Regions from separate parts of the Lysinibacillus sp. NPDC093190 genome, predicted to be linked through region 3. Evidence: riboswitches for the same ligand, from Rfam matches in the RefSeq annotation. Region 3 holds a riboswitch; each other region holds the start of a gene.
What was found. A riboswitch is a leader RNA that binds a small molecule or an ion and turns the genes downstream of it on or off. The one in region 3 is predicted to bind S-adenosylmethionine.
Positions count from the first base shown of each region.

Region 1 (2,274 bases), on a different contig from region 3:
ATTACTTATCTGGTGTTATATTAGGTGATGTAAATTTTGAAGTCATGCCACTTTTTGCAGAAAATAATTTCCTACCTGATTATAATGCTTTATCCGATGAAGTAAAAGAAAAGGCAAAGCTTCTTTACTTGAATTACCCGAATAACCCAACTGGTGGTACTGCAACACTTGAATTTTTCGAGGAAACAGTACGCTTTGCAAAAGAGCACAATATTATCGTATCACATGATTTTGCCTACGGTGCGATTGGGTTTGACGGCAATAGACCTATCAGTTTCCTGCAAGCAGACGGTGCGAAAGATGTCGGTATTGAAATGTATACATTATCCAAAACGTACAATATGGCAGGCTGGCGCATTGGTTTTGCAGTTGGTAACCCCGATATTGTTGCAGCCATTAACCTTATTCAAGATCATCTATTTTGTAGTCAATTTCCTGCAGTGCAACAAGCCGCGGCAGTTGCACTTACTGCTTCCCAGAGTTGCGCGGATGGACTAAGAGCGACTTACGAGCGTCGGCGAAACGTCCTGATTGAGGAAGCTCAGCGAATTGGTTGGCAAGTAACAGCACCGAGAGGCTCTTTCTTTGCATGGCTCCCTGTTCCATTAGGTTTTACGAGTGAACAATTTGCCGATTTATTGCTCGACAAAGCTGATATCGCAGTAGCTGCAGGCAATGGCTTCGGTCAATATGGTGAAGGCTATGTGCGGGTTGGCTTACTTGTTAGCGAAGACCGCTTATGTGAAGCGATCAGCAGAATTGAAAAATTAAACTTATTTAGCTCATGAACATTTCAATCCCCCTACCTGACTAGACTCTACCCGAAAAACTGTTCCATTAGCTCAACTTGCTATGGGAACAGTTTTTCATTTCACTATCTTTTTTAGTTGCTCCAGCCCTTCTTCTAGCGGATTCTGTTTCAACTAAATATTATAATAAAATAAAAAATTTTAAAAATTCGATTGACTTACTATATCCTATAATTTATATTAGTTCTATCGGATTTACAAAAAAATATTATAAATCTCTTATCAAGAGTAGCTGAGGGACTGGCCCTATGAAGCTCGGCAACCTCCTTTTTTTAAGGAAGGTGCTAAATCCTGCAAACGATCATCGTTTGAAAGATAAGAGAGGACACTTTTTCATGAGCCTCTCTTAATTTTTTAAGAGAGTTTTTTTTATCTTCATTTATATGAAGATAAAAGCCTCCGGCGGATGTCACGGATTTTGAATTGTGCTAGCACAATTCAAAATCCGGACGGCAATTACGCCAAGGCGAAATTGTTTTTTTAAAAACCGATAAAACAACTTTGGAGGTATGTTTCATGAAAAAGAAAAACAAAATTTTATTAGGTTTAGCGAGTCTCACATTGGTAGCAGCATTAGTAGGCTGTGGTACTAAAGAAGATAGTAAAGATAGTCAAAGTAAGGCTATTAATGAACATAAAATTGTAGTAGGTGTAACTTCTGGTCCACACGAGCAAATTGCAGAGGTTGCTGCAAAAGTTGCCAAAGAACAGGGCTTAGAGGTAGAAGTAAAATCTTTCTCTGATTATGTTTTACCAAATACATCGTTAGCCGAGGGTGATCTTGATGTAAATAGCTATCAACACAAGCCATTCCTCGATACATTTAACAAAGATCACAATACAGATTTAGTGCCAGTAGGAAAAACAATTTTAAATCCTTTAGGCATTTACTCTGAAAAATATAAATCACTCGATGAAGTACCTGATGGTGCAACATTCGGATTGCCAAATGATCCAACGAACGGAGCTCGTGCCCTATTTGTCCTTCAAGAGGCCGGCTATATTAAATTAAAAGACGGTACCGGCTTAACAGCATCTATTCGCGATGTGGAAGAAAATAAAAAGAATTTAAAATTCATAGAATTAGAAGCTGCACAAATTCCAAAACAGCTTAGTGAAGTAGATGTGGCAGCTATTAATACGAACTTCGCTCTTGATGCTGGCATTAATCCTAAAAAAGATTCAATCCTTTTAGAATCTACTGACTCTCCTTATGTGAATTACATTGCAGTCCGTGCTGAAAACGAAGACGACCCAACAATCAAAAAATTCGTTGAAGCTTATCAATCTGATGAAGTACGTAAATTTATAGAAGAAAAATTCCAAGGTTCTGTAATTCCAAGCTGGTAAGTGACAATTAAGGACCCTTCATAAAATCGAGAATCTGCAAGACTCCTACAGGAAAGCTAGCAGATTCTTGCTTTATAGAAGGTCTTAGAAAGGAGATATCACAGTATGATTCAAT
Region 1 is NZ_JBNNVG010000007.1:153,688-155,961, forward strand. It holds gene ACQKOF_RS08280 (pyridoxal phosphate-dependent aminotransferase) at 1-788, shown strand, start outside; SAM riboswitch class I at 1,026-1,131, shown strand; gene ACQKOF_RS08285 (MetQ/NlpA family ABC transporter substrate-binding protein) at 1,326-2,159, shown strand; gene ACQKOF_RS08290 (methionine ABC transporter ATP-binding protein) at 2,265-2,274, shown strand, end outside.
Region 1: another riboswitch for S-adenosylmethionine. It lies ahead of ACQKOF_RS08285 (MetQ/NlpA family ABC transporter substrate-binding protein); the one in region 3 lies ahead of metK (methionine adenosyltransferase).

Region 2 (2,274 bases), on a different contig from region 3:
AATATTACACAGAATGATAGCGATACCGGCAATACCCCAAACAGTGATAAAAATAAAAATTCTCCAGAAAGTTAATAGCATAGTGGCGTATAAAAATGATGACCCTGTAATAAAAAGGTCATCATTTTTAATAGCTATTAAATAGCATTATATATGATATTCAATTTCATCAACGAAATCCCACTCGTATGGTGTTTCTTGGTATACGTAGTAGTTCAACCAATTCGAGAATAATAAATGTGTATGGGCACGCCACGTATTTATCGGTTCATTTGCTGGATTATCATGTGGGAAGTAATTTACTGGTACCTCAATATCTAATCCTTTCGCAACATCACGACTATACTCATCAGCTAAAGTTGTCGCATCATATTCAAGATGGCCAGTAATCATAATGTTTTTATTATCCTTTGATTGCACAATGAAAACACCAGCATCTTCTGAATAAGATAGTAATCGTAAATCAGGATGGTTAAGTACTTCATCAATTGATACGGATGTATAACGTGAATGTGGTGCCGTAAATGAATCACTAAAGCCACGTACTAAATCCACCGTTAAATCCGTAATGACATGAGAGTATACACCTGAGCATTTAGCAGGAAGCTCAATTTTACCGATACCGTAATGATGGTATAACGCTGCCTGAGCACCCCAACATATATGTAAGACTGATGTTACGTTTGTTTTGGACCAATCCATAATTTCTGAAATTTCCTGCCAGTAGTTCACTTCTTCAAATGCCATTTTTTCTACTGGTGCACCCGTAATAATCATGCCATCATAGCGACGATGACGAATTTGATTAAACGTCGTATAAAATAATTGCAAATGTGATTTACTAACATTTTTCGATTCATGTGTTGCCGTATTTAAAAATGTAATATTCACCTGTAACGGTGTATTACCTAATAAACGTAGTAATTGCAGCTCTGTTTTTTCTTTTTCCGGCATTAAATTAAAAATTAAGATATTTAATGGACGAATTTGTTGAGTTTTCGCTCTGTCCTCTTCCATAACGAATATTTTTTCCTCACGTAAATGTTCTCCAGCTGGTAAGTTTTTCGGAATATTAATTGGCATCTTGCATTCCCCTCTCTTTAATTTCTCTCTGTTAAAATCATTTAGTGCTTTAGTATCAATGCACGGGCCCTGCGCAAAGTTGATTATGTCAAACGATGAAATTAAAAAATCCCCCTCATTCCATGTGAGATAGAATGAGAAGGATTTTTCCACGTTCACTCTTATCTCTCAAAGGACAAATCCTTTGCTGGAATTAGCACCTTTCTAACTTTTGTTAGAGGTTGCTGAAGCGTCATCGGGCCAAATCCCTCAACTTCTCATGATAAGATTATTTAATTAAAAAGAATTGTAACATGAACAATTAAGAATATCAATAATACATAGAATATTTTGTTATTAATCATGCATGTCATTAGGTAATTTGTTTAACACTAATCTTGAATGTTTACATTATGATTTGATGGTAAACATGCTGTATTTATGTTAACATATACCTTTAGTAACAGAGAGGAACGTGAATAGTTTGATTAAAATTGAATTTCCAAAACCAGATTTAGTGATTCGCCAACGCGAACAAGATTTAAAGCCAGGTGATGTACCAATCACACCGTACCATGGTTTTATTGATTTCCATAAAATCACACGTGAAAACGGTGGTATTTTCTTATTCTACAATGAAGAGAACGAACTATTATTTGTCGGTAAAGCACGTAAAATTCGTCAACGTATTAAAAAGCATTTCGAGGACAATGTATCACCGATGAAAAATCATCGTAATGAAATTTTCAAAATTGAAGTGTATGAAGTGGAAGATCCAATGGAACGTGAAATTTACGAAACATACGCGATCAATTCATTCCGCGCTAAATACAATGTTGATAAAGTTTTTTATTAATATTTAAAGAAAAAAGAATCTGCTTGCCCTCTGTAATGTACATGACGGCTAGCAGATTCTTTTTCAATACTTTCATTCTAAGAAAAAGGCTTTACGTTCTTTAGTAATCCATTCCTCAAGCTCCGTATCATCGCGCTTTAACAGTCGATTGACAAGCACGTCATGCCATATATAATCTTCTAATAAATAGATATGAACAGGATCATTTGTAATAAAAGCCGTTTCTTGATTTGACGGTGAGTGACCATAAATCATTTGCTTGCCATCTATCGATAAAATAAACCAATGAGGTGTAGACGCATTCCTCGTATAGCGAGTGATACGGTGTTGGTCAATGGAAGCTAAATGGTCCTCCA
Region 2 is NZ_JBNNVG010000004.1:17,263-19,536, reverse strand. It holds partial or broken gene ACQKOF_RS04770 (hypothetical protein) at 1-75, shown strand, start outside; gene metA (homoserine O-acetyltransferase MetA) at 148-1,083, opposite strand; SAM riboswitch class I at 1,242-1,352, opposite strand; gene ACQKOF_RS04760 (nucleotide excision repair endonuclease) at 1,547-1,918, shown strand; gene ACQKOF_RS04755 (TrmB family transcriptional regulator) at 1,991-2,274, opposite strand, start outside.
Region 2: another riboswitch for S-adenosylmethionine. It lies ahead of metA (homoserine O-acetyltransferase MetA); the one in region 3 lies ahead of metK (methionine adenosyltransferase).

Region 3 (2,274 bases):
TTTTACTACTTTTACATATAAGTTATCGAACACTTCAGAAGAAATTGGTCGGTTAACTTTGCCCCAGTCAATTTTATCTTTTGTGCTATCTTCTTCTACCGTATATTTATCTTTAGGTGAACGACCAGTGTATTTGCCAGTTTCTGCACGAACTGCACCATCTACTGTTAACATAGCTTCACCACGAGAAGTAGCCTTTTCAGCTAATTGTGGTACTGAAAGTTGAACATTAATGTTACCGCCGCTTAATAATTCCTTCAGTTCGTTTGCAATTTCTACTGAATTCATCGATTAAATACCATCCTTTTTTATAGTATTCCCTAGAGTTTGAGGGAGATTTTCTTAATTTCAAAAATAGTATAACACAATTGCTTAAATAATCTATACTAATTCAGAAATTATTTTTCAGATTTTATTACTTTTCAAGAAAACGACAAAAAGTAAATTGATTCGTTTTGATAATGCTTTTTACCCTATTTATAATAAGTGATCACACAATCACTTTCGACACAGCAAAATTGCGTTTGGAAGCTCTTGGCTAACATGAGGTTCGCACAGGATGTGAAGTCTTAGCTGGTTTTTTTATCAGTTGGAGCTTGTTGTCAACTGAAAAGAGGCTACAATCATATTCATCCACCACATGTTTTGTAGCTACAAAATGTGCTGTAAAGGGGTCACACATATGTTAACACATGATGTGAGGTGGAGAATAGGGATTATTTTGTTTCAAATTACAGCATAATCCAAATTATAAATCCCATACTTTCTTTAAAAGAATACATTAAAAATATTTGACAACGTTCGACCTTTTACGTATTATGAGATATTGAACGGATACTCTTATCCCGAGCTGGTGGAGGGTCAGGCCCTGTGAAACCCGGCAACCTGCATGAACTATTTCACGACATGCGCTGGTGCCAACCTGATGCAAGGGGAAACCCCTTGAACGATAAGAGTGAAAGGTTATGAAGTCATTATTCCTTTCCTCATGTTAAGTAAACGTGAGAAAAGGATTTTTTTATTGTTAAAAACAAATATAAAGGTAAGTATATAGTCCTTTCCTTATTAAAATGACGGATCTTTCGAAACCCTCGTGTTAAGAGCAACAGCTGTTTTATTGTGCGAAAGTGAAACGACAGCAACAACGGCTTAAGAGTTCACTCCTTAGGGGCGGACTTGACATGGGTAATGAGTACCGTATTAATTCGCAAATACTATTTGTAAAAGTAATAGGAGGAAACCAAATGACAAAACGTCGACTGTTTACATCAGAGAGTGTAACAGAAGGACATCCAGACAAAATTTGTGATCAAATTTCGGATGCCATTTTAGATGCTATTTTAGCAGAAGATCCAAACGCACGTGTAGCGTGTGAAACAACAGTAACAACAGGCTTAGTTTTAGTAGCAGGAGAAATTACTACTTCTACTTATGTAGATATTAAAGGTATCGTTCGTGATACTGTAGCAGAAATCGGTTATACACGTGGAAAATATGGCTTTGATGCTGAAAACCTAGCAGTACTTGTTGCTATTGGTGAGCAATCACCTGATATTGCTCAAGGTGTTGACCAAGCATTAGAGGCGCGTGAAGGCTCTATGACAGATGCTGACATTGAAGCAATTGGTGCAGGTGACCAAGGCTTAATGTTCGGTTATGCATGTAACGAAACGCCAGAGCTTATGCCATTACCAATCAGTTTAGCGCATAAATTGGCTCGTCGTTTAACGGAAGTACGTAAATCTGGTGAACTAGCATATTTACGTCCAGACGGAAAAACGCAAGTAACGATTGAATATGATGAAAACAATGTACCAGTGCGCGTGGATACGATTGTCATTTCAACACAGCATGACGAAGAAGCTACACTTGAGCAAATTCAAGCAGACTTAAAAGAATTCGTTATTGCTCCAGTTGTTCCAAGTGAATTACTAGATGCAAATACTAAATATTTCATCAACCCAACTGGCCGATTCGTAATTGGTGGTCCAAAAGGGGATGCTGGTCTAACTGGACGTAAAATCATCGTTGATACATACGGTGGCTATGCACGTCATGGTGGAGGTGCTTTCTCTGGTAAGGACGCAACTAAGGTAGACCGTTCAGCGGCATATGCAGCACGCTATGTGGCAAAAAATATCGTAGCAGCAGGTTTAGCAGAACGTGCTGAAGTACAACTAGCTTATGCGATTGGTGTTGCTCAACCTGTATCTATTGCTGTTGATACATTTGGGACAGGAAAAGTTACGGAAAGTGAAATTGTAAAATGGGTAC
Region 3 is NZ_JBNNVG010000037.1:18,902-21,175, reverse strand. It holds gene pckA (phosphoenolpyruvate carboxykinase (ATP)) at 1-288, opposite strand, end outside; SAM riboswitch class I at 838-956, shown strand; gene metK (methionine adenosyltransferase) at 1,245-2,274, shown strand, end outside.